Regions from separate parts of the Methylobacterium sp. Leaf88 genome, predicted to be linked through region 3. Evidence: predicted binding sites of a transcription regulator. Region 3 holds the regulator's gene; each other region holds the start of a gene.
The links. The regulator LexA, encoded in region 3, represses DNA repair genes until DNA is damaged. The targets are predictions, from matches to a motif close to TGTTCNNNNTGTGTTCNG.
Positions count from the first base shown of each region.

Region 1: a site for LexA is predicted at 2,995-3,012, ahead of dinB (DNA polymerase IV). Genes of this name have one in related genera too.
Region 2: a site for LexA is predicted at 4,095-4,112, ahead of uvrA (excinuclease ABC subunit UvrA). Genes of this name have one in related genera too.

Region 1 covers NZ_LMMK01000020.1:212,963-223,048, forward strand. The annotation lists gene ASF20_RS12605 (xanthine dehydrogenase family protein molybdopterin-binding subunit) at 1-454, opposite strand, end outside; gene ASF20_RS12610 (alpha/beta hydrolase) at 562-1,485, opposite strand; gene ASF20_RS12615 (hypothetical protein) at 1,665-2,819, opposite strand; gene dinB (DNA polymerase IV) at 3,045-4,133, shown strand; gene ASF20_RS12625 (MFS transporter) at 4,156-5,325, opposite strand; gene ASF20_RS12630 (LysR family transcriptional regulator) at 5,428-6,444, shown strand; gene pqqA (pyrroloquinoline quinone precursor peptide PqqA) at 6,437-6,526, opposite strand; gene pqqA (pyrroloquinoline quinone precursor peptide PqqA) at 6,620-6,709, opposite strand; gene mgtE (magnesium transporter) at 7,231-8,601, shown strand; gene ASF20_RS12650 (sigma-70 family RNA polymerase sigma factor) at 8,711-9,457, opposite strand; gene ASF20_RS12655 (Crp/Fnr family transcriptional regulator) at 9,903-10,086, opposite strand, start outside.
Region 2 covers NZ_LMMK01000012.1:172,844-182,929, forward strand. The annotation lists gene ASF20_RS07205 (DEAD/DEAH box helicase family protein) at 1-865, opposite strand, end outside; gene ASF20_RS07210 (hypothetical protein) at 1,048-1,689, shown strand; gene ASF20_RS07215 (nitrate- and nitrite sensing domain-containing protein) at 1,696-3,750, opposite strand; gene uvrA (excinuclease ABC subunit UvrA) at 4,233-7,208, shown strand; gene ASF20_RS07225 (transporter) at 7,720-8,679, shown strand; gene ASF20_RS07230 (fasciclin domain-containing protein) at 8,935-9,513, shown strand; gene hflX (GTPase HflX) at 9,608-10,086, opposite strand, start outside.
Region 3 covers NZ_LMMK01000015.1:53,152-63,237, forward strand. The annotation lists gene aroA (3-phosphoshikimate 1-carboxyvinyltransferase) at 1-1,159, shown strand, start outside; gene cmk ((d)CMP kinase) at 1,165-1,797, shown strand; gene gltA (citrate synthase) at 1,885-3,174, opposite strand; gene gltX (glutamate--tRNA ligase) at 3,424-4,845, opposite strand; gene ASF20_RS10990 (ComEC/Rec2 family competence protein) at 5,040-7,298, shown strand; gene lexA (transcriptional repressor LexA) at 7,292-8,044, opposite strand; gene ASF20_RS11000 (DUF937 domain-containing protein) at 8,398-9,183, opposite strand; gene sfsA (DNA/RNA nuclease SfsA) at 9,347-10,054, shown strand.

The DNA.
Region 1 (10,086 bases), on a different contig from region 3:
CGGCCCCGGGCGCGTCGAATCCGTCGGCGAAGGCCTCGGCCGCGTAGTGCACCCGCGTGCGGGCTGCCGCCGCGCGGGCCGCCTCGACGGTCTCCGCCACCACCAGGGCGACGATCTGACCGGCATACGCGACCGCGTCCGATCCCAGCGGCAGGTGCCCGCTGTTGGCGTAGCCCCCGGCCATCAGGTGCTTCACCGGCCGGATCGCGCCAGCGAAATCCCGATGGGTGAAGATGCGCAGGCACCCCGGGACCGCCTGCGCGGCGGCGAGGTCGAAGCCGGTGATCCGTCCGCGCGGGATGGTGCTGGTGACCAGGGCGGCGTGGGCCAGACCCGGCAGGCGGGTGTCGGAGGCGTAGACCGCCGTACCCGTGACCTTGGCGCCGCCCTCGACGCGGGGATGCGGATGCCCCAGCCAGGCGGGGGGATCGCGCAGATCGGTCGGTCTCGCCATCGGGCTCTCCTCGCCTTACGGCAGGGGTAACCGCCGTTCCGGGCCGGCCGATCCGGGCGCGACCGCGAGTCGCTCGGGAGTCCCCGTCGCGTCGCGAGGACAGGCCCTCAGCCCAGGAAGGGACGCAGGTGGTCCAGCACCAGGTCCGGTGCCTCCTCCTGCAGCAGGTGTCCGCAGGGGAGGGCGTGCCCCTCCACCCGGTCGGCCGTCTCGCGCCAGGTGGCGGCGACGTCGTAGAGTTCGCCGACCGTGCCCTGCGCCCCCCAGAGGGCGAGGAGCGGCGCGGTGACCCGGCGTCCGGCGGCGGCGTCGGCGGCATCGTGGTCGAGGTCGATCCCGGCCGCGGCGCGGTAATCCTCGCAGATCGCATGGAGGCTGCCGGGCGCGCGGTAGCAGCGCATATATTCCCGGATCATCGCCTCGCTCGGGATCCCGGGCGTCCGGCTCTGGCCCGCGAGGTGATGGCGCAGATAGGCCTCCGGGTCGGCGCCGATCATCCGCTCGGGCAGGGGCGCCGGCTGGATCAGGAAGAACCACCAGAAGTACCGGGTCGCGAAGGCCCGGTCGGTGCGGGCGTACATCGTCAGCGTCGGGGCGATGTCGAGGACGGCGAGGCGGTCCACCGCGGCGGGGTGGTCGAGGGCCAGGCGATGCGCGACGCGGCCGCCCCGATCGTGCCCGACGACCGCGAAGCGCTCGTAGCCGCAGGCGTGCATCAGCGCGACGGCATCGGCCGCCATGGCCCGCTTGGCGTAGGGGGCGTGATCGGCCGTCGAGTCCGGTCGATCCGAGTCGCCGTAGCCGCGCAGGTCGGGGGCGACCACCGGATGGCCGGCCTCCCGAAGCCGGGGCGCCACCGCGTGCCAGGTGGCGTGGGTCTGCGGATGACCGTGCAGGAGCAGCACCGGCAGACGCGGCCCGCCCGGGGACAGGGCGACCCGGAGGCGCAGGTCGGGCAGCGTCGCGTCGGCGAGGTCGAAGCCCGACAGGAACGGACACGGCCCGCGGCTGAGGAGAGCGATCGGCGGCATGGTGTCCCCGGAAACGTCGCGGACAGGGTTCGACCGTCCCGGCGCCGCAGCTGTGCCGTCGGTGCCGGGCAGGGATTCGGCCCGCGGCGAGGATGGCACGGGCGGCGCGCGGCGGCGAGACTGCCGCGCCCGTGCCGGGCCGGCCATCGGGAGCGGCTGCGTCGGGGGGACCGCGCGTCTCAGCCCTTCCAGTTCTTCAAGGCCCCGAACGGGCTCAGCGCCGGGTCGGCCGCCGGCGGGTTCAGCACCGGCTCGACTTGCGCGATGGCGTCCGCCAGGGAGAAGGCCGAGCCGCTGGTCAGCTTGCCGCCGGCGGCATCCTTGTGGCCGCCGCCGCGAAAGCGCCGCGCGCCTTCCAGGGCGGTCTCGTTGTTGGAGCGGAAGGACATGGTTCCCGCCCGCTGCACGTTGAGCACGCGCTTGGCCCGGCCGCTCTCCATGATAAGGTCCGAGACCCGCTGGAAGGTGCCGGAATCGAGGCCGAAAGACATCAGCGTGCCGTCCGAGAGGGGATGGAACAGGTCCGAGCGGGCGAGCACCCGGGCGATGCGCATGCGGGTGGTGAGGGTGCGGTCGTCGCCTTCGTCCTCTGCGAGGTAGCCGTCGAGGATCGCCTTGCGCAGGGCCGGCACCTGACTCTCGATCACGGCCGGGGAGGCGCCCTCGCCGAGGAGACGGGCCGCGCCGAGGAGGAGGTCGCCGACGAACCGGTCGTGCCAGGGATGCCCGATGGGCACGAGGTTCGAGACGTTGTCCCAGAACATCTCGTCGAGGCTCAGGCCGTTGCGGAAGGCCGGCCGGTCCTTGCGCCACAGATCGACGGCATCGACCGCCGTCACCAGGGCGCCGAGGATCGGATCCGCGCCGGTCTCGCGAGTCGCGTAGAGGGCCCGGTGCTCGTAGGCCATGCGGGTGGCGCAGCAGGCCTCGTCGATGAGCACGACGATGTTCGGGTCTTCCAGTTCGAAGCGCTGCAGACTCGGCGCCGCGGGATCGGCCTGCGGTGCGAGGCCCTGCTCGCGCAGCTGGTCGACCGAGGAGGCGTGGTGATCGAGGACGACGAGGCGGTGGCGCGCCGTCAGATCGCGGCGGCGGTTCAGGGCGGCGAAGTTGCGGATGAAGGTCACAGCCACCGCCTCGAGGCCGAGGTCGGTCATCACGATCATTTCCGGGGCGGACGCCTTGCCGAGGCGCTTCAGCTCGGTCTCGACCACCGGCCCGACATCGGAATAGCGCGGCACGTGCACGATGCGGGCGACCTCGGCGAACTGGCCGACCACCGTGGAGGCGCCGTAGCCGTCGAGGTCGTGGTGGGTGATCTGGGTGATGTTCAAGAACCTGTCCTCGGGCGAATCGCCAAGCGCGGGCTTCGGCTGTCCTGGGCGCCCTTATGCGGCACGCCCCGGTCCACGGCGAGCCCCCGCGCGGTGAGCCGCGGCGAGGCTGCGTCGGTTCCGCGGTGGATCGAGACCCGTCAGGGCTTGATTCCCGTGCCCGGACCGGGATTCTGCGAACAGACCACGAACACCAGCGACAAAACGATCGGAGGAACGTCCGCGATGGACCCGGACGACGCGGGCGCGATCCGCAAGATCATCCATATCGACATGGACGCCTTCTACGCCTCGGTGGAGCAGCGCGACGACCCGGCGTTGCGGGGCCGCCCGGTCGCGGTGGGCGGATCGCGCGAGCGCGGCGTGGTGGCGGCGGCGAGCTACGAGGCGCGGGCCTTCGGCGTCCGCTCGGCCATGCCCTCCGTCACGGCGCGCCGGCTCTGCCCCGACCTGGTCTTCGTCAAGCCGCGCTTCGAGGTCTACCGGGGGATCTCGGAGCAAATCCGGGCGGTCTTCGCCGAGCATACCGACCTGATCGAGCCCGTCGCCCTCGACGAGGCCTATCTCGACGTGACGGAGAATCGGCAGCGTCTGCCGACCGCCACCGCGGTGGCCCGCGCGATCCGGGCCTCGATCCGCGCGCAGACCGGCCTCGTGGCCTCGGCGGGCGTCTCCTACAACAAGTTCCTGGCCAAGGTGGCGTCCGACTTCCGCAAGCCCGACGCCCTGTTCGTGATCACCCCCGCCATGGGGCCGGCCTTCGTCGAGGACCTGCCGATCGGGCGCTTCCACGGGATCGGCCCCGTCACCGAAGCGCGGATGAAGGCGCTCGGCATCCTGACCGGACGCGACCTGCGCGCCCTCAGCCTGGAGACCCTGACGAAGCGGTTCGGCGCCTCGGCGCCCTACTATTATGGGGTGTCGCGGGGCATCGACGTCCGTCCGGTCCGGGCGAACCGGATTCGGAAATCCATCGGCGCCGAAAACACCTTCTCGGAGGACTCTGCCGATTACGGGGTGCTCGCGGGGCGCCTGGCGCCGATCCTCGACAAGGTCTGGGGCGCCGCCACCGCCAGGGAGGTCCGGGCCCGCACGGTGACGCTCAAGGTGAAGTTCGCGGATTTCGAGCAGATCACCCGGGCCCGCTCGCTGCCCGGCTTCGTCCCGGACCGCGCCGTCCTGGAGGAAACCGTTCTGGTCCTCCTGCGGGACCTGTTCCCCCTGCGGCGCAGCGTCCGCCTCCTCGGCGTCTCCCTCTCCGCCCTGGAACACGGCCCCGCGCCCGAGCCGCGCCAGCTCGGCCTCGGATTGTAGAGGAGCGCCCGGTTCCCCGGCGTCAGGGACACGCCGCTACGCCGGCGACGCGCCGGCCGCGCCGCAGAACGAGGAGGAAAGCGAGGCCGACCGCCGCCATTGCTGACCCCGCCACCGAGACCGCCGGATAGCCTCCGCCGAGGTCGATCACGAGGCCGCCGAGGGCCGCACCGATGGCGTTGCCGAGGTTGAACGCACCGATGTTCAGGGCCGAGGCGAGGTTGGGCGCCTCGCCGGCCTCCGCCATCACCCGCATCTGTAGGGGCGGCACCAGGGCGAAGCTAGCGACGCCCCAGAGCAGGATGAGCGGGGCGGCGACCCAGCGCGAGTCCATCCCGACGGCGAACACCCCGAGCAGCAGGACCAGGGCCACCAGGGAGGCGATGATGGTTCCGTCCACCGTGCGGTCGGCCAGGCGTCCGCCGGCCCAGTTCCCGAGGGTCAGGCCAACGCCGTAGACCACCAGCATGGCCGTGACGAAGGAGGCGTCCGCCCCCGTCTCGATGCGCAGGATCGGGACGATGTAGGTGAAGACCGTGAACATGGCGCTCGACCCGAGGACCGTGAGCGCGAGGGCGCCGAGGATGGCCGGCCGCGCCACGACGCGCAGTTCCGCGCGGATGTCGGGGGCGCCGTCCACGGGCAGGGGCGGCAGGGCCAGCCGCAGCGACAGCATCGCGACGGCGCCGATGCCGGCGATGCCCCAGAAGGCCGCGCGCCAGCCCAGCGCCTCCCCCACCCAGGCGGCGAGGGGCACGCCGCCGATCGTCGCGATGGTCAGGCCGGAGAACATCGCGGCCACGGCGGCCGCACGCCGCTCGGGCCGTACGAGGCTGGCGGCCACCACCGATCCGATCCCGAAGAAGGCGCCGTGGTTGAAGGCCGTGACGATCCGCGCCGCGAGCAGCATCGCGTAACCGTCGGCGAGGGCCGAAATCACGCTGCCCACCGTGAAGATGCCCATCAGGCCCACGAGAAGCGCCCGGCGCGGCACCCGCGCGAAGGCGAGGGTCATCAGCGGGGCGCCGATCAGGACGCCGAGCGCATAGGCGCTGACCAGCAGGCCGGCGGCCGGGATCGAGACGCCGAGATCGTTCGCGATCAGCGGCAGCATGCCCATCGGCGAGAATTCGGTGACGCCGATCCCGAAGGCTCCGATGCTCAGCGCCAGCAGGGCAGGATGGATTGTCATGGGGGTTGCCTCTCGGTCATTGTTCCCGACAGGCACATGATGCAGCGCGACACCGGGCGGTAGCCCGATCTCCGGACCGACATCTGTGCGTCAGGAGCACGAATGCCGCGAGACCGAATCGACCGGACGGGGGAGATGGCGGCCTTCCTCGCCATTGCGCGAGACGGCAGCCTGTCCGCGGCGGCCCGCGGGCTGGGGCTGACCGCCTCCGCCGTCAGCCGCATCGTCGCCCGCCTGGAAGCACGCCTCGGCGTGCAGCTGATCGTGCGGACCACCCGGACGCTGCGCCTTACCGCAGAAGGCGAGAGCTATGCCCGTGCCGCGCGCCGCATCCTCGCCGATATCGCCGAGAGCGAGAGCGCGGTCGCCGACCAGGCCTCCCCCCGCGGTCGGGTCCGGATCAGCACCGCCTCCGCCCATGGGCGTCTGGTGATCGTACCGTTGCTGGCGGAATTCGTGACGCGCCATCCCGGCATCAGCGTCGACATCGACCTCAGCGACCAGGTCGCCGACATCCTCGGCGGACGGGCCGATGTGGCGATCCGCTTCGGGACTTTACCGGACAGCCCGCTCACCGCGCGCCGCCTCGGCGACACGGGCCGGACGGTCGTGGCCTCGCCCGCCTATCTGGCGCGGGTCGGAACGCCGGAGATCCCCGCGGATCTCACCCGACACAACTGCCTCGACTTCAACTTCCGCCGCGCCGAGCCCGGGTGGCCGTTCCGGGAGGAGGGACGCGATTACCTCCTGGCGGTCTCCGGCTCCATGTCCGCCAACAACGGCGAGACGCTGGTCCAACTCGCCCTCGGCGGCATGGGCATCACCCGTGTCGGGCGCTTCCACATCGCCGACGAACTGGCGAGCGGGCGCCTCGTGCCGCTGCTGGAGCGCTACAATCCGCAGGACCGCGAGGCCATCCATGCGGTCTTCGTCGGCGGCCCGTCGATGCCGGCGCGCGTCCGGGTGCTGATCGACTTCCTGGCGGAGGCGCTGCGCTCGCCGAGGGGATCACCGCCGCCCGTCACTCTCAGCCCAAACGAAAGGGGCGCCACCCTTTCGGACAGCGCCCCCTCGGATCAGCCGGTCCCGCGGGCGGGACCCGCGATCGCCCTTAGTTGAAGGGATCGATCTCGGCGGACTCGTAGCTCGTCACTTCCATGCCGACGCAGACTTCCTGGACGATGGGGGCAGACCACTTCATGACATCTCTCCTGGTTGGTTTGGGGGTATGAAAGCCGAACCCGGATGGGTTCGATCCACTCTTCGACGAGAAACAGCCTCGAAAGGCCGCGCCTTAGTTGAAGGGATCGATCTCGGCGGACTCGTAGCTGGTGACTTCCATGCCGACGCAGACTTCCTGGACGACGGGGGCGGACCACTTCATGGGAAACTCCTTCGTGTTCGACGTCCCTGATATGCCGTTGTGTTGGGCACAATACAAGTGGACGCTACACTTATATTTCTCATAGGATCGCGGGAAAGTTCACATCCTGCACCCGAGCGTTGCCGCGCTTTCGGCCCGGCACTCCGGACAACGGAGATATGATGCCGGCACCTCGCCCGTGCGAGGGGGTCTGCGATGGGTCGGCCCCGGACCGGACGGCAGGGGCGCCACGGGTGCGGAGGAAAGATCCGGCCGAGGCCGGTTTCGGCTTGACGCCCCGGGGAGGGGAGGCGCACTGACGCGCCGCCGAACGGGCCTGCGCGGGGGTCACGACTCACCGCGCGGCGCGCGCTTCGGCTCCCTCTCGACGATTCCGATGCCCAGCGACAATCCAGACCGATCGCCCGCGCCGTGCGCGGCCGCCTCCGCTTCCTTCGCCTGACGCCCCGCTGACCGGGCCCGGGCGGCCCGGCGCGGGACGGCCCCTCACGGCCGGATCGCGCGCCCTGCGAGGTGAGCCCATGAACGAGATCGCTTCCTTCCCGACCGGCATCGATCCGGCCGTGCTCGCCGCCCGCCTGTCGGACGAGCGCGCGCCCGACATCGTCGAGGCGCTCAACGACGAGGCGCCCGAGGTCGCCGCCGCCATCCTACTGGGCCTGCCCGTGGAGCGGGCGATCGAGGTGCTCGATCAGCCCGAGCTCGACTGCGCCGCCGACATCATCGAGATGCTGCCGCGCGACCGGGTCGCCTCCTACCTGTCGGGCATGTCGGCCGACCGCATCACCGACCTCTTCCGCGAAATCGAGGAGCCCGGCCGCTCGGACCTGCGCGCCCGTCTCGACGCCGAGACCCGCGGGGCCGTCGACCGGCTGAGCACCTACGGCGAGGAGACCGTCGGCTCGCTGATGACGACGGAATTCGTCGCCGTGCCGGGCAACTGGACGGTGCAGCAGACCCTCGACCACGTCCGCCAGGTCGAGAAGACCCGCGAGACCATCTACGCGATCTTCGTCCTTGACCCGCGCACCCGGGCCCTGACCAAGGCGGTGCCCCTGCGTCGGCTGATCTCGGGCAATCCGGGCGACAACGTGCTCTCGGTGGCCCCGAACCGACGTCCGCTGGCGGTCTCGCCCACGGCCAGCCGCGAGGAGGCCGCCCGTCTGATCTCGCGCTACGACCTCCTGGCGCTTCCCGTCATCGACGCGGTCGGGCACGTCATCGGCATCGTCACGGTGGACGACATGATCGACGCGATGGTCGAGAAGCAGACCCAGGACGTGCAGCGCTTCGGCGGCATGGAAGCCCTGCCCGAGCCCTACATGGACATCGGCTTCGGCACGATGATCCGGAAGCGGGCGGGCTGGCTCTGCGCGCTCTTCCTCGGCGAGATGATGACGGCCACCGCCATGCAGGGCTTCGAGGGCGAGCTCGAAAAGGCCATCGTGCTGACCCTGTTCATCCCGCTGATCATGAGCTCGGGCGGCAATTCCGGCAGCCAGGCCACCTCGCTGCTCATCCGCGCCCTGGCCCTGCACGAGGTGCGCCTGCGCGACTGGTGGCGGGTGGCCCTGCGCGAGGTGCCCACCGGCCTCGTGCTCGGCACGATCCTCGGCGCGATCGGCATCGTCCGCATCGTGGTCTGGCAGAAGACCGGCCTCTACGACTACGGCGAGCACTGGATGCTGGTGGCGGCGACCGTGGGGGCGGCCCTTATCGGCATCGTCACCTTCGGCTCGCTCACCGGCTCGATGCTGCCGTTCCTGCTGCAGCGCCTCGGCTTCGATCCCGCCACCGCCTCGGCACCCTTCGTCGCCACCCTCGTCGACGTCACGGGCCTCGTCATCTACTTCTCTGTGGCGATGCTGATCCTGCGCGGAACGCTGCTGTAGAGTTTGTCAGGGATACGTGGAAACCGGTTGTCCCGGTAAGACAAACGGACAAGAAAGGAATCCGGATTCTGTCTGGTTCCGGATGAACCTGACAGACTCGAAGGCCGCTTCAGGCCCGGGGCCGGAGGCTCAGGTCGCTGAGCACGGAGGTGGCGAGGCGGTCCGGCCCGATCTCGTGGGCGGAGTAGCCGACGAGGGCGGCGAGACTCTCGCGGGCCCGCCAGACGCGGCTCTTCACCGTGCCGATCTTGCAGCCCATCACCCTGGCGGCCTCGTCGTAGGTCATGTTGTCGATTGCCACCAGCGTCAGGGCCTGGCGCAGGGTCGTGGAGAGCCGCCCGATGGCAGCGTTGACGTCCTCCAGGTCGAGGACGGCGCCCTGCGCCGGCAGGGTCACCAGCTGCGCCGCGTAGCTGCCGTCGCTGTCCTCGACCTCGTGCACGCGCTTGCGCTGGCCGGAATAGAACGTGTTGCGCATGATGATGGTGAGCCAGCCGCACACGTTGGTGCCCGGCGTGAAGCTCTCGCGGTACATCCAGGCCCGCATCATCGTGTCCTGGACCAGATCGTCGGCGCGCGCGGCGTCGCGGGTCAACGAGAGGGCGTATTTGCGCAGGCCCGGCGCATGGTCCCGGAGCCCCTGGCGGACCTCAGCCGTGAGAGTCTCGCCGCGGGCGGCGAGCACCGCCTCAAGACGGGCGAGCAGCACGGCGAACCGGTCGGGCGGGTCGTCATCGAGGGAGGCATAGGCAGCGCGCAGGTGCTGCCCGAGGGTTCGTCGGATCGACGGCGCCAGCGGGGGAGTGTTCTCGGGACGGAGGCGGGTCGACGCATCGGATCCAGATTGCGATGTCATCCAGTCACTTCTCATTCGGCCGGGAAGGGCATGAGCCCGATCCCCCTCAGTCCGCCCGAGTGTGCAAAACGAGAGATTTATCCGCATCAACACAGGTTAATGGGAAGACCTTCAAAGATTTATGCGCGAAATCGTACGTTTACGTCTGGATCGAGAGACAACCCGGCAAAAGTCTTCTCGAGAAGATACATGATAGCAAGACGCAAAGAGCCCGCCACGGCCATTGCCGGGCGGGCCGAGTCCTGGGAGGCGTGTCCTGGGAGGCGAGTCCCGGGAGGAACGCGTGATGCGTCGTTCTTCAACCCTGCAGGAGAGCAAGTGTTCACTGCCTCGCGTCCGCGACAGGGCGATGTCACGCGCCCATCGGCCGAAGCCGGACCTGGCCTGCTCGACGGTGCAGGCGCCCCGGTGCGTCGCGGCATTCGACAGGGACCACCCCTCCGGGTCAGGCGCCCTCGATCAGGCGGAGATATTCGGCTTCGGGTACGCCGTAACTGCCCCCCGCCACGGCCAGCAGGCCGGTCCGGTCGAGAACCCCGATCCGCCCGCGACGTGCCTTGATCAGGCGGTTGCCCTCGAGGAGCTGCAGGGCGAGGGTCACCGTCGTGCGCTGGACGCCGAGCATGAAG
Region 2 (10,086 bases), on a different contig from region 3:
CCCAGCCGGCCGGCTTGCGGGTGCTGCCACCGAGGAGGCCCCATTCCCGGCGGAACTCGCGCCAGGTCGCGTCGTAGAGGCGGCGTTCGGACGGCGTGAGGGCGACCGCGCTCAGGGCGCGCTGCACCTCGGGCCACCCGGCGATGTCGCCGGGGCGCCGGCGCAGGCCGATCGCCCCCTCCCCCTTGAACAGCAGGTCGGCCATCACCGTGCAGTCGCGTGGGTTCGCGTCCCAGGACCAGTTGGTCCAGCGGCCCTTGGCCCGGCCGATCCCGAGGTGCTGCATCAGACCTCGGAAGTCCGCCAGGGTCGCTGTGGGCTGGCCCGCGGCCTCACCCAGCAGGCGCCCGAGATAGGAGAGCTCGTGCGGGGCCTGGCCGGCGGTGGCGCTGAGATAGATCGTGAAGGCGGCCGCCTCCGCGATCTGCCGGCAGACGAGGCTCTGCTGGGCGTACGGGTTCCGGATCCGGTGACTCTCGTCGAAGACCACCAGGGACCAGGTTTGCTTCGGTGTGCCATGCCGGGCGAGCGCATTGTTCTTTGCCCGGGTCGAGCGCCGGTTGCTGGCGGGAGGCGGCGCCATCAGCGCCTTGGTGCGCTCGTAATTGATGAGCGTCACCGCCTTCTCGCCGAGATGCGCCAAGGCGATCGTGCGCCGCCACTGGGGCATCGCGCCCTTGGGACAGACGATGAGGACATCGCGCTCGGGCATGGCCGCCACCGCGCTCCAGACCGACAGGGTCTTGCCGAGGCCGGTCGTGTCGCCGAGCAGAAATCCTGTCCGGCCGGCAGCACGTGCAGCCAGGATCGCGTCGCGCGCCGAACGCTGATGCGGGCGCGGAACCAGGTGTTCACTGGCAACCATCAGGCGACCGGTCCGCGGATGCGATCCGAGCCGGATTTTTTTCTCTTCTCGGCTGCGAAAGCAGGCTCGCGAAGTCTTGGCACAGCCCTCACCATCTTTTGAAAAACTCGGAACTGTTCAGGTTGTGCTTTTGTTAAGGGGTCATCTCGGCGCGCCGTCGGGCGCCTCACCCGGAGACATCGATGCCGACGATCCCTTTCTCCGCAGCCACGCGCACTGTCGCCGCTCCCGTTTTCGGACTGATGATGCTCACGCTTCCGGCGTGCGCTCAGAGCGCCGATGGCGGCCTGTTCGACCTGCTCTTTGCGCCCGCACGGCCGGCGCAGCAAGCCGCGCCCGCGCCGGTGGCCGATCCCGGCTTCGACTATCAGCAGGCCCGTCGCTCGATCCGAAAGGCCACGCGCCAGCGTCCGAAGATCCGCTACGCCGCGCTTCCCAAATCCGAGCCCCTGCAGATCAAGGTCACGGACCGCCAGACCCCGCTCGACATGAAGGCCGGCCCCGCGGCCGCCTTCATGAAGGACGAGACCCTCCGCCCCGGCGATATCGTGGTGATGAAGGACGGCGCGAAGGTCTTCACCGGGCGGCCCGATGACCGGCACACCGTTCGCGACTTCGAGAGCGTCGGGCGCTCGGAATTCGTCGATCGGCGCACCCGCAACCAGCTCGCCGCGATGATGCTGCCGATCGGAGCTCTCCCAGTGGAGCAGGCCCGCAAGATGATGGCGCAGGCGCGCAAGGTGATGCCCGCGAGCGTCGACCAATCCGTGAAGCCGGAATTGACGGCGATGCGCGTCATCAACCCCTGGAAGACCAACCCGTAGGGCGGATCAGGCTGCCCGGACCGTGACCAGGAAGCCGTCAACTTCCCGGCGCAGGGCCGAGGCCTGACGGGCGAGATCGCTCGCGGCGGTGAGCACCTGAGCCGACCCGCTGCGGGCGGAATCCGCCGCCTCGCGGACACCGACGATGTGGCCGGATACGGCCCGGGTGCCCTCGGACGTCAGGATCGTGTTGCGGGCGATCTCCTGCGTGGCCGCTTCCTGTTGGTCGACGGCCACCGAGATGTCCTCCGAGATCCGGCTCAGGCGTTGGATGACGTCGGTGATTCCACCGATGGCCGTCACGGACGCGTCGGTCGATTGGGCGATCTCGCCGACCTTCGCGGCGATCTCTTCGGTGGCCCTGGCTGTCTGGGTCGCGAGGCTCTTCACCTCTGCGGCGACGACCGCGAATCCGCGCCCGGCCTCGCCGGCTCGTGCCGCCTCGATGGTGGCGTTCAGCGCCAGGAGGTTGGTCTGGGCCGCGATGCTGGTGATCAGGCCGACGATCTCGCCGATGCTGCTCGCCGCTTGGGCCAGGCGATGGACATCCTCCGCCATCCGCGCCGCATCGCGCTCCGCCTCGCCGGCGACCGCGCTCGAGGCCTCGACGCGGTTGCCGATCTCCCGCACCGATGCGCTGAGCTCCTCCGTGGCCGCCGCCACGGTGTCGGCCGTGGCCGCGGTTTCCGCCGAGGCTGCGGCCACGGACCCACTCAGGGATGACGTGTCGGTCGCGGCCTGGGTGAGGGCATAGGCCGCCGTTTCGAGCTGGCTCGCGGCGGCCGACACCGCCTCGACGATCCCGCTGGCCTGGGCCTCGAAGCGATCGGCCAGTGCCACCATCTCGGCGCGGCGGGCCGCCGCGGCGTGGGCGGTGAGGTGGTCGGCTTCCTTGGCGATGCGCCGGCGCTCGACCACGCTGGCCTGGAAGTCGACGGCCGCTGCCGCGATGGCGCGAACCTCGCGGGCGCCGTTCTGCGGGATCGGGCCGGCTTCCTCGCCTCGGCCGATGGCTGTCAGGGAGGCGGCGATGCGGGTGAGCGGACGGGCGATGGCGGTCCCGAAGGCGAAGGCGAGGCCGCACGAGAGGACCAGGATCGCGAGTCCCACGGCCATCCAGACCAGGACGCTCCGCTCGGCATCGGCGCGCGCGTCTCCGGCGGCGGCTCCGAGATCCGCGGTGAGCCGGTCCTCGATCGTCTTGAGCGTATCGATGCGCTTGGTCGCGAGGCGGAACCAGGCGGGCGCATCGGTGAAGGCGAGCGGCGTGCCGGGGGGCGTGTCGAGAACGAGGCGGCGGAGACGATCGACCTCCCGGGCCGCGGGCGCAGCCTTGCCGGCATCGAGGAGGGCCACCTGTTCCGGCTCGGCCCCAAGGCGGAACAGGGATTCGTAGGTGCCCTGGCCCGCGCTCAGACCCGCCAGGCGCTCGTGGCCGGCAAGATCGATCTGGCCGGCGCCGAAGATCGCCGAGGCCGCGGCCCGCTCCTGGCCCGCCAGCTCCTTGAGGGCGAGGAACGACGAGTAGGAACTGATGCGGGCGGCGAGATCGGCGCTGGCGGCGACCTGGGAAACCTCGCGCACCAAGTCGAGCGCGTTGGCGATCACCCCCGAATAGAGCCCCATGTTCTGGGCCGGCGTGCGACCGAGCCCGTCGACCGCCGCGCGGTGGGGGACGATCGCCGCCAGCTGCTCGGTCAGCGCCGCATTGCGACGGGCGACGCCGGCTCCTAAGGCGGCGAGGTCGAGGCCGGCCCGGCCCGCGTCCAGGGCTGCCCGGGCGGCATCGGTCCGCAGGCGCTGCGCATCGAGTTCGGACCGAAATTTGGTCCCCTTGGCGGCGAGATAGAGACTCGATGCCCCGCGCTCCCGCTGGGCTTCGTGCACCAGGGCGCTGACCTGGCCCGCCATGCCGACGAGGTCCTGCACATGGACCATTCGGGTCCGAGCATTCATCCGCTCGGTGATGGCAAGGCCCACGACCATCGCAAACGCAAGACATGGAGCGAGTGCAACCAGAAGAATCCGAATGCGCAGCGATGAAAAAAGACCAGCGGACATCACATGAAACCTGCTTCGAAACGCTGCGGCACTGTCGGAGCAGCCGGTAAAAGTTGTGTTTCAAATTTATCTTATGATCAATTTTTGGTCGGTCCCTTCAATTTTTAGGCAGGGCGGGTCGGGAGCTTCAGCGAACCATCCAGTTGCTTCGTGATCCGCTTCTCTCACGCGTCCGCTGGACCGCGAAGCAACCGATTCTTCTACTGAGGCGGCAGGGGTCGGCCCAATCCTCAGCCGAAGCCGCGGGGGCCGCGTCTTCCAAACCGTCGGCAGCGAACTTCCTTATGCCATTCGGTGCGGTCGCGGCGGCTGAAACCTCTGCCGGAAGGCCGCGATATTGTCCGCGTACGCTTTTTGTTCTAGCTGAAGAGCGGCTATGCGTGGCGCGCGCCTTGCCCGACGCGGTGGTGCGCCCGACATGCCGCAGGGGCTCCGGTCGAGTCCCGACGAGTTCCGCGCCGAAGACGTTCCGAAGAGACTCCATGGCCAAAGCCAAAGCCGCTGCCAAGACATCGCAAGCCGAGGCCGAGCGGGTCGAAGCCAAGATCGAGGCGCTGTTCGACGGGGCTCGCGACGCGCGGGTCATCTCGGTGCGCGGCGCGCGCGAGCACAATCTGAAGAACATCGACCTGACGATTCCCCGCGATCGCCTCGTTGTCTTCACGGGTCTGTCCGGTTCCGGTAAGTCGTCGCTCGCCTTCGACACCATCTACGCCGAGGGCCAGCGCCGCTACGTCGAATCCCTCTCGGCCTACGCGCGCCAGTTCCTGGAGATGATGTCGAAGCCCGATGTCGACCAGATCGACGGGCTCTCGCCGGCGATCTCCATCGAGCAGAAGACCACCTCGAAGAACCCGCGCTCGACGGTCGGCACCGTCACCGAGATCTACGACTACATGCGCCTGCTCTGGGCGCGGGTGGGCATTCCCTACTCGCCCGCGACCGGGCTGCCGATCGAGAGCCAGACCGTCAGCCAGATGGTGGACCGCGTCCTGGCCCTGCCGGAGAAGAGCCGACTCTACCTCCTGGCACCGGTGATCCGTGGCCGAAAGGGCGAGTACCGCAAGGAGATCGCCGAGTTCCAGAAGAAGGGCTTCCAGCGCCTGCGGATCGACGGCGAGTACTACGCCATCGACGACGTGCCGAAGCTCGACAAGAAGCTGAAGCACGACATCGACGTGGTGGTGGACCGGATCGTGGTGCGGGCGGACATCGCGGCGCGGCTGGCCGATTCCTTCGAGACCGCCCTGGAACTCGCCGACGGCATCGCCCTGATCGAGTTCGCCGAGACGCCGGAGGGCGCGGCGCCGCGGGAGGCCATTACCTTCTCGTCGCGCTTCGCCTGCCCCGTCTCCGGCTTCACCATCGCGGAGATCGAACCGCGGCTCTTCTCGTTCAACAATCCCTTCGGCGCCTGCCCGACCTGCGGGGGCATCGGCCACGAGATGCGGATCGACCCGGAGCTCGTGATCTCGGATGCCAAGCTCAGCCTGAAGCGCGGTGCCGTCGGTCCCTGGGCGAAGTCGACCTCTCCCTATTACGGCCAGACCCTCGACGCGCTGGCCCGCCACTTCGGCTTCAAGACCACGGTCGCCTGGGCCGATCTGCCGACGAAGGCCCGGGACGTGATCCTGTCCGGCACCGGTTCTGAATCGGTCCGCTTCGCCTACGACGACGGCATGCGCGCCTACGAGGTGAACAAGCCCTTCGAGGGCGTCATCCCGAACCTGGAGCGGCGCTACAAGGAGACCGAGAGCGACAGCTCGCGCGAGGAGATCGCGCGCTTCATGAGCGAGACGCCCTGCGCCACCTGCGGCGGCAAGCGCCTGAAGCTCGAAGCACTCTCGGTCAAGATCGCGATGCAGGATGTGGGCGAGATCACCGCCCTCTCGGTCCGAAATGCCCATGCATGGTTCTCGGAGCTGCCGGGCAAGCTCACCGAAAAGCAGAACGAGATCGCTTACCGGATCCTCAAGGAGATCCGCGACCGGCTGACCTTCCTGATCGATGTCGGGCTCGAGTACCTGACGCTGGCGCGCGGTTCCGGCTCGCTGTCCGGCGGCGAGAGCCAGCGCATCCGTCTGGCCTCCCAGATCGGCTCCGGGCTGACCGGCGTGCTCTACGTGCTGGACGAGCCGTCCATCGGCCTGCACCAGCGCGACAACGAGCGCCTGCTCGGCACGCTGAAGCGCCTGCGCGACCTCGGCAACTCGGTGATCGTGGTCGAGCACGACGAGGACGCGATCCTGCAGGCCGACTACGTCGTGGATGTCGGCCCGGGCGCCGGCATCCATGGCGGACGGATCATCGCCCAGGGCACGCCCGAAGAGGTGCTGAAGAACCCGGATTCGCTGACCGCCAAGTATCTCACCGGCGAGATGAGCGTGCGGGTGCCGACGGCGCGTCGCAAGGGACGGAAGGGCACGCTCAGCCTCGTCGGGGCCCGGGGCAACAACCTCAAGAACGTCTCTGTCGACATCCCGCTCGGCACCTTCACCTGCATCTCGGGTGTCTCCGGCGGCGGCAAGTCGACCCTGATCATCGACACGCTCTACAAGGCGGTGGCGAAATCCCTGAACGGTGCCCTGGAGCACCCGGCGCCCTTCGAGCGGCTCGACGGGCTGGAGCATCTCGACAAGGTCATCGATATCGACCAGTCGCCGATCGGCCGGACCCCGCGCTCCAACCCCGCCACCTACACCGGCGCCTTCACGCCGATCCGCGACTGGTTCGCGGGCCTGCCCGAGGCCAAGGCGCGCGGCTATCAGGCCGGGCGCTTCTCCTTCAACGTGAAGGGCGGACGCTGCGAGGCCTGTTCCGGCGACGGCGTCATCAAGATCGAGATGCACTTCCTGCCGGACGTCTACGTCACCTGCGACGTCTGCAAGGGCCGCCGTTACGATCGCGAGACCCTGGAGGTGAAGTACCGCGACCACTCGATCGCCGACGTCCTCGATATGACCGTCGAGGAAGCCGCCGACCTGTTCAAGGCGGTGCCCACCATTCGCGAGAAGATGGAGACCTTGGCCCGGGTCGGCCTCGGCTACGTCAAGGTCGGGCAGCAGGCGACCACTCTGTCGGGCGGTGAGGCGCAGCGGGTGAAGCTTTCGAAAGAGCTGTCCAAGCGCGCCACAGGCCGCACGCTCTACATTCTCGACGAGCCGACGACGGGACTGCACTTCCACGACGTCGCCAAGCTCATGGAGGTGCTCCACGAGCTCGTCGACCAGGGCAACACCGTGGTGGTGATCGAGCACAACCTCGAAGTCATCAAGACCGCCGACTGGGTCATCGATATGGGCCCCGAAGGCGGCGACGGCGGTGGCGTCGTCGTGGCCCAAGGAACGCCCGAGCAGATCGCCAAGTCGCGGGCGAGCCACACCGGTCGATTCCTGCGCGACGTCCTCGCGCGTCGGCCGGTCGCGGCGCCCGCGAAGGGTCGGGCCGCCGCCGAATAGCGCATCGGGACGACGCGAGATCTGACGATTCGCCGGGTCGACCGATCCGAACCGGTGGCGCAACGCATCAACCCGCCGGTCGGCAGCCCGGTCCGACCCGACCGAGCGCGCCGGACTGCGCAATGGTCCGCGGGCGGTTGCCGGATCGTCCTGGGACGGAACCGTAACCATAACAGCTTGAGTGTTCAGCGATATTTTGCCGTTCCAGGTCTTCGCGGAGGCGCGAAGACGTCGGCCAACCTGCTCAAAAGGTTAACAAATCCTTCCGCTGCACTGCACCGAAAATGCGACTTTTGCGCAACGGTCGGATCCGAACTGCCCCGTTTCCAAGCATTCCTCTGTCCTTCCGCGGCGTCCTGTAGAATAGTTCTCGACGTTGAGACTTGAGAACGGGCCGCAAGGGGGGCCGCCGGATCCACTGCAAACAAGCTGCGAACAAGCGGCGCATCGGCAGAATGGTTCGGACGGCTGCGTGGCGGACGCCTGAAATCCTTGGGAAGGAAGAGTAAAAATGTCGAAGAACTGGCTCGTTGCCGGAGCGCTCGCGCTCACGGTCGGCATGACCGCCACCGCATCCTACGCGCAGACCACGACGGTTCCGGGCGAGCAGGTCGGCCTAGCCACCGGCGCCCCGCTGCCCGAGGGCATCTATGCGCTGAACACGTTCGTCTTCCAGTCGCGGGACAATCCGTCGGCCGTCGACGTCGGTGTGAACGTCCCGGTGCTGGTCTGGTCGACCCCGTTCGTTCCTTTCGGCGGCCGCGTCGAGCTCCTCGTTGCTCCCCCCACCGTGTTCGCCTTCGGCAAGCGCGGCGGCCCCACCGGCGTGCGTGATCTGTCGATCAACGTCGGTACCTTCGTGGGCGGCATCTGGGCCTTCGATCTAGGCGGCGGCTTCGGCGTCAGCTTGCTCGGCGGTGTCTACCTGAACGAGCTGAACGGCGACCGCGGCGTTCTGGTGCAGAACAACGGTGTCCTCGGCGCCGGCGCCGTGCTGCCGCAGCTCTCCTCGAACACCTACCGCGCCGGCATCGCAGGCAGCTACACGGCTGATGGCTGGAACATCACCGCCAACCTGACCGCCAACTTCTACGACTCGCCGTCGTCGTTCGGTGGTGGCCGGAACTTCGGTACCGTCTACACCCTGTCCGACTCGCTCAACCTCGACCTGACCGCGACCAAGAAGTTCGGCAAGTTCGAGATCGGCGCCATCGCCTACGGCACCGTCAACTTCGACACCAGCCTCGGTCGGGTCGGCACCGTCAACGCCGCCTTCAACGATCGCGGCCGGTTCCTGATGGGCGGCCTCGTCGGCTACGACTTCGGGCCCGTCACCGCGCAGGTCTACGTCGCCCGCACCGTCGCGACCACCAGCTTCGACAGCACCGAGATCTCGGGCCGCCTGATCGTTCCGCTGTACTCGCCGACCCCGGTTGCCGCCGCTCCCGCGCCGATCATCCGCAAGTACTGATCCGACGTCCTGCGGCGGGGCCTGGCCCCGCCGCAGAGGGGATCGCGCAAAGCCCGTCCGACACCTGTCGGACGGGCTTTCGCATGTTCGGCGACAGAGACCTCTCCGAGAGGGGATTCGAGCCGGTGCCTCGCGGGTAAGAGAAACCCCGTCCGCCCTTCAAGCAATCCGCCGGCGTCTGAAACTTTATCCGACCGTCCTCCGTACCGGACGATGATGCCCACGAAGGGGCAATCGTTCCAGAGGATACGCTCCATGATCACGCGTCACGCCCGTCGCCCGGTGGCTTCCAAGATCGCCGCCGTCGTGCTCGCCTTCTCCGTCGGCGCCACCTTCCCGGTCGCGGCCTTCGCCAAGAACCCGGTGGTCGGCGGTGCGCCGATGTACGCCTCGAAGAACATCGTCGAGAACGCGGTGAACTCGAAGGACCACACCACCCTGGTCGCCGCCGTGAAGGCCGCCGGCCTCGTCGACACCCTGGCCAGCCCCGGCCCGTTCACGGTGTTCGCGCCCACCAACGCCGCCTTCGCCAAGCTGCCGGCCGGCACGGTCGAGACCTTGGTGAAGCCCGAGAACAAGGCGACCCTGACCAAGATCCTGACCTACCACGTGGTCCCCGGCACCTACACGGCCAAGGATCTGATGAAGCTCGCCAAGGACGGCGGCGGCGAAGCGCAGTTGAAGACGGTCGAGGGCGAGCCGCTGACCGTCCAGACCAAGGGCAAGAAGGTCTACGTGACCGACGCCAAGGGCAGCACCGCCACCGTCACCACCGCCAACGTGATGCAGTCGAACGGCGTCATCCACGTCATCAACGGCGTGCTCCAGCCCTGATCGTATCGGGCCCTCGGCGCCACTGACGGAAACGCCCGCGATCCGGAAGGATCGCGGGCGTCACGCGTTCAGGGACGAGCCGTCGGAAAGGTCGTCAACTCACCCGATTGAGGCGCCGCGCGCCCTCGAAGCGGTTCAGGAAGCGCGGCTCCTTCTCGGGCGCGATGCGGATGGCGAGGTGCATCGTGCCGCCCTCCTCCTCGCGCCGGTCGAGCACCTCGGCATTCTCGTAGAGCCAGTGCAAAGCGGCGCCGTCCTCCGGCGGCAGGACCACCGCGAAGGTCGAACGCTGGCGCGCGATCCGCGCCTCGATGCGCGCCGTCAGGACACCGAGCCCCTCCCCCGTCAGGGCCGAGACCAGCACCGGGGCATCGCTGTCCCGATCGCTGCGTCCCTGTCCGCTGAGATTCAGGAGGCGGGTTCGCTCATCCGCATCGAGGAGATCGGCCTTGTTCCAGACCTCGATGATGCGCGAGGCCGAAGTCTCGATCCCGAGCTCGCGCAGAACGGAGCCCACATCCTCCGCCTGGGCGGCGCTGTCCACGTGAGACACGTCGCGGACATGGAGCAGGA
Region 3 (10,086 bases):
GGCCCTCGGGGCCGACGTGGAGCGGGTGGGCGAGGGGCGCTGGCGCCTGCGCGGCGTCGGGATCGGCGGCCTGAGCGATCCCGAGGACGTGCTCGATTTCGGCAATGCCGGGACCGGCTCGCGCCTGATGATGGGCGTCGTGGGCGGCCAGCCGGTCACCGCGACCTTCGACGGCGATGCCTCCCTGCGCAAGCGGCCCATGCGCCGCATCCTGGATCCGCTGGTGCGGATGGGAACCGAGGTGGTGCGCGAGGAGGAGGGCGGCCGCGTGCCCCTGACCCTGCGCGGCCCCCGCGAGGCGATCCCGATCACCTACGAGACGCCCGTGGCCTCGGCCCAGATCAAGTCGGCCGTGCTGCTGGCCGCCCTGAACGCCCCCGGGACCACGACGGTGATCGAGGCGGCGGCCACCCGCGATCACACCGAGCGGATGCTGCGCCTGTTCGGCGCCGAGGTCACGGTGACGCCCCACGGCCCCGACGGACACGGGCGGACGATCGCGCTCACCGGGCAGCCCATGCTCCGGGGCACCAAGGTGGTCGTCCCCGCCGATCCCTCGTCGGCGGCCTTCCCCCTGGTGGCGGCCCTCATCGTGCCCGGCTCCGAGGTGACGCTGGAAGGCGTCATGATGAACCCCCTGCGGATCGGGCTCATCACCACCCTGATCGAGATGGGCGCCGACATCGAGCGCCTGCGCGAGCGGGAGGAGGGCGGCGAGACCGTCGCCGACCTGCGCGTGCGGGCGAGCCGCCTCCGGGGCGTCGACGTGCCCCCGGAGCGCGCCCCGGCCATGATCGACGAGTACCCGGTGCTCGCCGTCGCGGCCGCGTTCGCGGAGGGCACCACGCGGATGCGCGGCCTGCACGAGCTGCGCGTGAAGGAATCCGACCGCCTCGCGGCGGTGGCGGACGGACTCAGCGCCAACGGCGTCGCCTATCTCGTCGAAGGTGACGATCTCGTCGTCCACGGCACCGGCGAGCCGGCCCGGGGGGGTGGCACCGTGGCGACCCATCTCGATCACCGCATCGCCATGGCGTTCCTGGTGATGGGCCTCGCCACCCGGGAGCCGGTCACGGTGGATGACGGCGCGATGATCGCCACGAGCTTCCCGAGCTTCCTGCCGACGATGCAGGGCCTCGGCGGCCGGATCGAAGGGTGAGCGCGATGCCGATGGTGATCGCGATCGACGGCCCCGCCGCCTCGGGCAAGGGCACCCTCGCCAAGCGGCTGGCCGCCCATTACGGCCTGCCGCATCTCGATACCGGCCTGCTCTACCGGGCCGTCGCCCTGACGGTGATCGATTCCGGCCACAGCCTCGACGATCATCAGGCCGCGGCGCGGGCCGCCTCCAGCCTGATCGCGGACCGGCTCGCCGATCCGCGCCTGCGCGAGCGCGCCATGGGCGAGGCGGCCTCCCGCATCTCGGCGGTCCCCGCCGTGCGGGCCGCCCTCCTGGCCTGGCAACAGCGCTTTGCCGGCGATGCCAGCGGCGCCGTGCTGGACGGACGCGATATCGGGACCGTGGTCTGCCCCAACGCCCAGGTGAAGCTCTTCATCACGGCCGCGCCCGAGGAGCGCGCCCGGCGCCGCCACCTCGAATTGCTGCGGCGCGGGGAATCCGCGAGCCTGGGCGCCATTCTCGACGATATCGTCGCCCGCGACGCACGGGACGCGCAGCGTTCCACGGCGCCGCTGAAGGCGGCGACCGACGCCGTCCTCCTCGATACCACCGCGCTCGATCCCGACGAGGCCTTCGCGGCCGCCCGGGCTATCGTCGATCGCGCGCGCCCGCATTAGGGCGGTCCGGGTCGCGGATCGGCGGCGACGGCACCGATCCGAAGACGCATTCCGCGCCGGAGGGTGTCCGGCGCGGGGTGGCCTGGGTCAGGCGCGCTGATCGATCGGGGTGTATTCCCGCTTGTCGGGACCGATGTAGAGCTGCCGCGGCCGGCCGATCTTCTGCGAGGGATCCTCGATCATCTCGGCCCATTGGGCGATCCAGCCGGTGGTGCGGGCCAGGGCGAACAGCACCGTGAACATCGAGGTCGGGAAGCCCATCGCCTTGAGAGTGATGCCCGAGTAGAAATCGATGTTCGGATAGAGCTTCTTCTCGATGAAGTAGTCGTCCTTCAGGGCAATCTGCTCCAGCTGCACGGCGACTTCGAGCAGCGGATCGTCCTTGATCCCGAGCTGACCCAGCACCTCGTGGGTGGTCTTCTGCATGATGCGCGCGCGCGGATCGTAGTTCTTGTAGACGCGGTGGCCGAAGCCCATCAGGCGGAAGGGATCGTTCTTGTCCTTGGCCTTGGCCACGTACTTGGCCACGTTCTCCGGATGCCCGATCTCCTCGAGCATCTTCAGGGCCGCCTCGTTGGCGCCCCCGTGGGCGGGTCCCCACAGGCAGGCGATGCCGGCCGCGATGCAGGCGAAGGGATTGGCCCCCGAGGAGCCCGCGAGACGCACGGTCGAGGTCGAGGCGTTCTGCTCGTGATCGGCGTGGAGAATGAAGATCCGGTCGAGCGCGCGCGCGAAGATTGGATTGACCTTGAACTCCTCGCACGGAACCGCGAAGCACATCCGCAGGAAGTTCGAGGTGTAGTCGAGATCGTTCTTCGGATAAACGAAGGGCTGTCCAATCGAATATTTGTAGGCCATCGCCGCCAGGGTGGGCATCTTGGCGATCATCCGCATCGACGCGACCATGCGCTGCTGGTCGTCCGAGATGTCGGTGGAATCGTGATAGAAGGCCGAGAGGGCACCGACGCAGGCGACCATGATCGCCATCGGGTGCGCGTCGCGGCGGAACCCCTGGAAGAAGCGGTTCATCTGGTCATGCACCATGGTGTGGCGCGTGATCCGGTAGTCGAAATCCGCCTTCTGGGCCGGGGTCGGCAGCTCGCCGAACAGCATGAGGTAGCAGGTTTCGAGGAAGTCGCCGTGCTCGGCGATCTGTTCGATGGGATAGCCACGATAGAGGAGAATGCCCGCATCGCCGTCGATGTAGGTGATCTTCGACTCGCAGGAGGCGGTGGAGGTGAAGCCGGGATCGAAGGTGAACTTGCCCGTCTTCGCGTAGAGCTTGCCGATATCGATCACGTCCGGCCCGATGGTGCCGGTCTTGATCGGAAGTTCGACGTGGTTGTCGCCCACGGTGATCGTGCTGGAGGCGCTCATGGAGACCTGGACCCTTTCGTGGCAACGGGGCGGCGTCGGCCCGCGTGGCGATGCAATCGACCACCCGGGTCCGGGGTGCAAATGCAGCGCATGCTGCACTTGCTCACACGAGCATGGGGGTAGCGGATCGGCGGACCGTCATCAACCGACGGCCCGGCTCACCTCGACGTCGAAGCGAAATCCGGGCCGATTTGTCATTCTTCCACTCGGAGCACTCGGACGAACCGGCATTTTGCTGCAGTGCGGTGGTCAGCCGGTCTGGTCGCGGAGCCGGCCGAGACACTCCTCCCGGCCGAGCACGGCCATGACGTCGAAGACCGGCGGCGAGGTGGCGCGGCCGGTGAGCGCCGCCCGGAGGGGCTGCGCGATCTGGCCGAGCTTCAGGCCGTTCGCCTCGGCAAACTGCCGGACCGCGCCCTCGGTGGCGGCGGCGGTCCAATCGGGCAACCCCTCGAGGGCCGGCAGGAGGGCGGCCAGGCGATTCCGGGCCTCGTCGCCGAGCAGCCCCTTCGCCTTCTCGTCGGGCACGAGGGGCCGGGCCGCGGTGAGGTAGTAGGCGCTGTCCAGGAGTTCGACGAGGGTCTTGGCCCGCTCCTTCAGGCCCGGCATCGCGGCAGTGAGCGTCTCCCGCAGAGCCGGACTCATGGGCACCGCGATCCCCCGTGCCGGGCCGAGCGCCGGCAGCACCTCGTCGATCGCCGCGACGAGGTCCGCATCGGCCGCGCCACGGATGTAGAGGCCGTTGAGGTTTTCCAGCTTGGCGAAGTCGAAGCGCGCGGGCGACCGCCCGATGGCATTGAGGTCGAAGGCGGCGATCATCTCCTCGGTGGAGAAGACCTCCTGGTCACCGTGGCTCCAGCCCAGGCGCACGAGGTAGTTGCGCAGGGCGCTCGGCAGGTAGCCGAGGTCTCGGTAGGCATCGACGCCGAGGGCCCCGTGCCGCTTCGACAGCTTGGCGCCGTCCGCGCCGTGGATCAGCGGGATATGCGCCATGGCGGGCGCCTCCCAGCCGAGGGCATCGGAGATCTGGCGCTGGCGCGCCGCATTGGTCAGGTGGTCGTCGCCGCGGATGACCTGGGTGACGCCCATGTCGTGATCGTCCACTACGACGGCGAGCATGTAGGTCGGGTTGCCGTCCGAACGCAGCAGGACGAGGTCGTCGAGATCCTTGTTCTGCCAGACGACCCGGCCCTGCACGCCGTCCTCGACCACGGTCTCGCCGTCGGTCGGGGCGCGCAGGCGAATCACCGGCTTGACGCCGGCGGGCGCCTCGGACGGGTCGCGGTCGCGCCAGCGGCCGTCGTAGCGCAGGGGCCGCCCCTCTGCGCGGGCCGCCTCGCGCATCGCCGTCAGTTCGTCGGGCGTCGCGTAGCAGCGATAGGCGTGGCCGGAGGCCAGCAGGCTCTCGGCGGCTTCGCGGTGACGGGCGGCGCGGGCGTATTGGTAGATGACGTCCCCGTCCCAATCGAGCCCGAGCCAGCGCATGCCGTCCAGGATCGCGTCGATGGCGCCCTGCGTCGAGCGTTCGCGATCGGTGTCCTCGATGCGCAGCAGCATGCGGCCGCCGAAGCGGCGGGCATAGAGCCAGTTGAACAGGGCCGTGCGAGCCCCGCCGATGTGAAGGTAGCCCGTGGGCGAGGGCGCGAAACGCGTGACGACGGCTGACGACATCAATCTGGACTTGAATGGCTCGTGATTCGGGCGGGAAGCGGATCGACCGGCCCGGAACCGCGCGTGTAGCATGCGCGCGGGCACACGTTAAGGAATCGTCCCGTTCCCAGGATCGCAGGGCGCATCGCCGGCTCCCGGTCACGGACGCACGCCCGGAGGTTTTCGCGATGGCGCAGGCGCGGGCGATGGCGGCGATGGGGCGCATCACGCGCCACCTCGCCGCGCGTCGCCCGGGCGCCGGGCCGATCCGCGACTGGTTCCGGGCGGGATGGACCCGCGAGATCGAGCAGCGCCGGCTCTTCGCCTGGCTCGCCGTCGCGTTCGGATGCGGCATCCTCGCGTTCTTCCTCGGTACGCAGGGGACGCCGTCGCTCCTGGCGCCGCTCGCGGCCGCCGCCCTGCTCGCCGCGACGACGCCCCTCCTCGTGGCGCGCCCGTTCGGCCTGGCCCTAGTGCTCGCCGCCGTCGCCGCCCTCCTGGGCTTCGCGGCGGCCGCCGCGCGGGTCCGCTCGGTCGACGGGCCGATCCTCGCCCGCACCACGATCGGTCCGCTGGTGGGCACCATCGAAGGGCTGGACGAGCGGGAGGAGGGGGCGCGCCTGATCCTCCGCGTCGAGAGCTTTGGCACCCTCGGCGCCGAGGTCCGCCCGGTCCGGGTGCGGGTCTCCTACCGCAAGGCGAATACCCTGAAGCCGGGCGACCGCATCGCCGCGACCGCGCGCCTGCTTCCGCCGCCGGAAGCCGCCCGCCCCGGAGGCTACGACTTCGCCCGGGATGCCTTCTTCCGTGAGATCGGCGCGGTGGGCTCCCTCGTCGGCAAGGTCGACCTGCGGCCGCCGGCCGAGAGCGCGGACTGGCAGATCCGCCTCGCGGCCGCCGTCGACGCGGCCCGCAACGCCCTGACGCGCCGCATCACCGACGCCAACGGCGGACAGGCCGGAGCGGTGGCGGCGGCCCTGGTGACGGGCAAGCGCGGCCTGATCAGCCCCGAGACCAACGACATCCTGCGCGCCGCCGGCATCTACCACGTCGTCTCGATCTCGGGCCTTCACATGGTCCTGGCGGCCGGCGTGGTGTTCTGGCTCGTGCGGGCGCTTCTGGCCCTCGTTCCGTTCGCGGCACTGCACTGGCCGATCAAGAAGATCGCCGCTGCCGTCGCCATGGTGGGCGTGACGGCCTACTGCGTCTTCTCCGGCTGGGACATCGCCGCCGAGCGCTCGCTGATCATGACCCTCGTGATGCTAGGCGCGATCCTGGTCGACCGCCCGGCGCTCAGCATGCGAAACTTGGCCCTCGCCGCCCTGATCGCCCTGGCCCGCGAGCCGGACGGCCTCCTCGGCCCGAGCTTCCAGATGTCGTTCGCGGCGGTGGCCGGCCTGATTGCCTGCGCGCCGCTGATCGCCGGACGCGGGCGGCAGCGCGACGGTGCCGGCCTGCTCCCCCGGATCTTCGCCCTGGCGACCGCGGCGGTCGTCGGCACCCTGGCCACGACGCTCGTGGCCCAGATCGCCACCGCGCCCTTCGCCACCTACCACTTCCAGACGGTGCAGCCCTTCGGGCTGGTGGGCAATGCGCTCACCCTGCCGCTCGTCTCCCTGGCGGTGATGCCGTCAGCGGTTCTGGGCATCCTCGCCTATCCGTTCGCGCTGGATCAGCCGGTCTGGTGGGCCATGGGCCTGGCGGTGCGGGGGATGCTGACCATCTCGACCTGGATCGCGGGCTTCGGCAACGCCGTCGTCGTGGTCCCGGCCTTCGGCACGGGGGCCCTCGGCCTTCTGGCCGCCGCCCTGATCGTCCTGACGCTCCCGGCCTCGTCGCTGCGCTGGCTCGGCCTCATTCCGGCAGCGATCGGCATCGCCTGTGCGGCTGCCCCGGATCGCTACGACATCTACGTCGATCGGGAGGGGGCGGGCGCCGCCATCCGCCAGCGCAATGGGCGGCTCGCCACCCTTGGCCGGCCGCCCCCCTTCGTGCTCGCGCAATGGCTCAAGGCCGATGGAGACGACCGACGGGTGCAGGACGTCACGGGGTTCGAGGGCGCGCGCTGCGATCGCCTGGGCTGTACCCTGACCACACCCGACGGCCGCGTGCTCGCCCTGACCACCGACAAGCGTGCCCTCGGAGAGGACTGCGCCAGGGCCGACATCCTGATCACCCGGCAATCCGCGCCCGGCGGCTGCGCCGCATCGATCGTCATCGACCGGGATTTCCTGGGATCGCACGGTGCGACCGCGATTCGCCTCACCCGCGATGGGCCGTCCCTCGCCTCCGCGAAGCATCCCGGGGATGTCGTGCCCTGGCGTGCGACGCCTTTGCGCAAGCCGTTGTTCCCGCCGGGAACGTCCTTGCCATCTTCGACACCGCCTGCGTCGGTCTTACCGGAAATCCCCGATCGCACCCGCGACCCGTCGGATCCGTCCGGCGATGAACCGGACGGGGACCCCCTTCAGTAGCGGCGCACCAGACTGACCAGACGTCCCTGGATCTGCACCCGATCCGGCCCGAGGACCCGCGTCTCGTAGGCCGGATTCGCCGCTTCCAGGGCGATGGACGATCCACGCCGGCGCAGGCGCTTCAGGGTCGCCTCCTCGTCGTCGATGAGGGCCACGATGATGTCGCCCGTATTGGCGGTGTCCTGCTTGCGGATGACCACCAGGTCGCCGTCGAGGATCCCGGCATCGACCATCGAATCGCCGCGCACCTCCAGGGCGTAATGCTCGCCACCGGCCAGGAAATCCGGCGACATCGTCACCGAATGGCTCTGTTCCTGGATGGCCGAGATGGGCGTACCGGCCGCGATCCGACCCATCACCGGGATGGTCACGGCCCGACCGCTCTCGTCGGTGGCCTGCGTGGTCGGCAGTCGGGGCACCGATGCGCCGGCCGGCAGGCCCTTGCCCTTGCCGCCTTCGACCACGCTCGGCGTGAAGCGGCGAACCTCGGAGGCCGGAGCGGCGCGCGGGGCGCCCGCATTCCCCCCGAGGCTCTCCGGCATCCGGATCACCTCGATGGCCCGCGCCCTGTTGGGCAGCCGGCGCAGGAAGCCGCGCTCCTCCAGGGCCGTGATCAGGCGGTGAATGCCCGACTTCGACTTCAGGTCGAGGGCATCCTTCATCTCGTCGAACGACGGGGGAACGCCGCTCTCGCGCATCCGAAGCTGGATGAACTGGAGCAGGTCCAGCTGCTTACGCGTCAACATGCGGGACACTCTTCGTTAGCGCCACGGATCGCGGCGGGTGGCACTAGAAACAAACCACGAACACGTTAAACGTTCCGTAAGTGTTCTGCAAGGGTTCCCATCTCAAGCCTCTCGGACCCGATCCGTTCGATCCCCTCGGCAAGGGCGGATCCGGGCGTCGCCCGAGCGCCACGCCGGCCTGCCGCTGCGGCCATCGCTGCGACCGAGTGGTGCCCCGATCCGACGAACGAGTTGGACGGCCGGCGTCGGAACCGGTCGGCAGGGCGCCCGGGCGCAGCGCCCTCGGGTCGATGGCCCGGCGACGATCGGTTCTCTGCCGTCCTCTGTCGGCGTCGCCGACGGCGGGTCTTCGGCTAGCGCTGCCCGGTGCGTCCTGCCTTGGGCCGGTCACCCGAACCGTTGCCGCCCGTCTCGGTGGGATTACGGGGATCCTGCCAGAAGGTATCGAACAGGCGCTGCATCGCGCGGGCGTTCTCCTGCTGCACCTCCAGGCCCGTCTGGAACATCTGCTGCATCACGTCGAAGGGCGCTTCCGTGGCCGACCTGTCCGGCGCGGCGGACTCCGGCCGGGGCGAAGCCGCGAGCCACTTCGACGCCGCACGCGGCCGTGCCTGGGGCGAGGGCGTCGCGGGCTTCGGGGCCTTGGCGCCGGAGTTCAGGAACGCCTGCATCATCTCCGACCAGGCATTGGGCGGGAAGCCGAAGGGGTTCGCCTCGGCGCGCGGGACCGGCGCCGCGGCAGGCGCTTGGTTGATCATGACGTGGACGATCCCCGCCACCACCATGCCGGCCATGATCGGCAGCATCTGCTTCAAGGCCGGCATCGCCACGCCGCTGACGGCAGCGGCCTGCTGCAGAACGGCCTGACTCAGATGGGGCGAGCCGAAGAGTTGCTGGACCAGCATGTCCATCTGCGGCGTCGCGCTCGACGACTTCTGCGCGGCGGGGCCGACGAGATTGAAGAGGTGGGCGAAGCCGGTCGGATCCTGGGCGACGTTCCGCTGCAGCCCCATCGTGAGGGCCGGAAGCAGGGCTTCCATCGCGCGCAGGCTCTGCTCCGGCGACAAGCCGAACTGCCGTCCGAAACCCTGCGCGTTGGGGCCCGCCTGCGCCTGAAGGATGTCGAACAGATTGAACATGGCGGCCTCGCGGACGAACTGCGGCTTTCCCGGTCATCGACCCGGGCGCGCCGCGCGAATTCTGTCGCATCCGGTCGGTACTGACCAGCCCGGGCGCCTCACGACGGCCCGATTCCCCGTCGACGGGGGCCCGTATCAACCCGTTTCTTGCCCCGGACCCGCGATGCGCTTCCCTTCGCCCCTGATCGAGGCGCGCCTGTTGCGTCGCTACAAGCGCTTTCTCGCCGATCTGCAGCTTGCCGACGGGTCCGTGATCACGGCCCATTGCCCCAACCCGGGGGCGATGCTGGGACTTGCGGTGCCGGGCGCGCGGGCCCTGTTGTCCGACGTCCGGGGCCCGACGCGCAAGCTCCCCTTTTCCTGGGAACTGGTGGAGGCGGATCTGCCCGGCGGCCGGCAATGGGTTGGCATCAACACGATGCGGCCGAACGCCCTGGTGGCGGAGGCCTTCGCAGCCGGCGGCCTGCCCTGCCTCGCCGGCTACACGGGCCTGCGGCCCGAAGTCCGCTACGCCCGGGCAAGCCGGGTCGACTTCCTCGCCACGGGGGAGGGGATGCCGCCCTGCCATGTCGAGGTGAAGAACTGTCACCTGATGCGCAGCCCCGGCCTCGCGGAATTTCCCGATTGCGTCGCCGCCCGCAGCGCCCGCCACATGACGGACCTCGCGGCCGTCGTCGAGGCCGGGGGCCGTGCCATGGTCATCATCGTGGTGCAGATGTGGGCGGATCGCTTCGACGCCGCGCGGGACCTCGATCCTGCCTTCGACCGGGCGCTTCAGGCCGCTCGGGCGGCCGGCGTCGCCGTCCACGCCCATCGCTGCCGCATCGACCCGGTCGGCATCGCCGTGGCCGACGCCATCCCGGTGCTGTAGGGCGCGCGTCCCAGAAGAACCGCGCGGGCCCG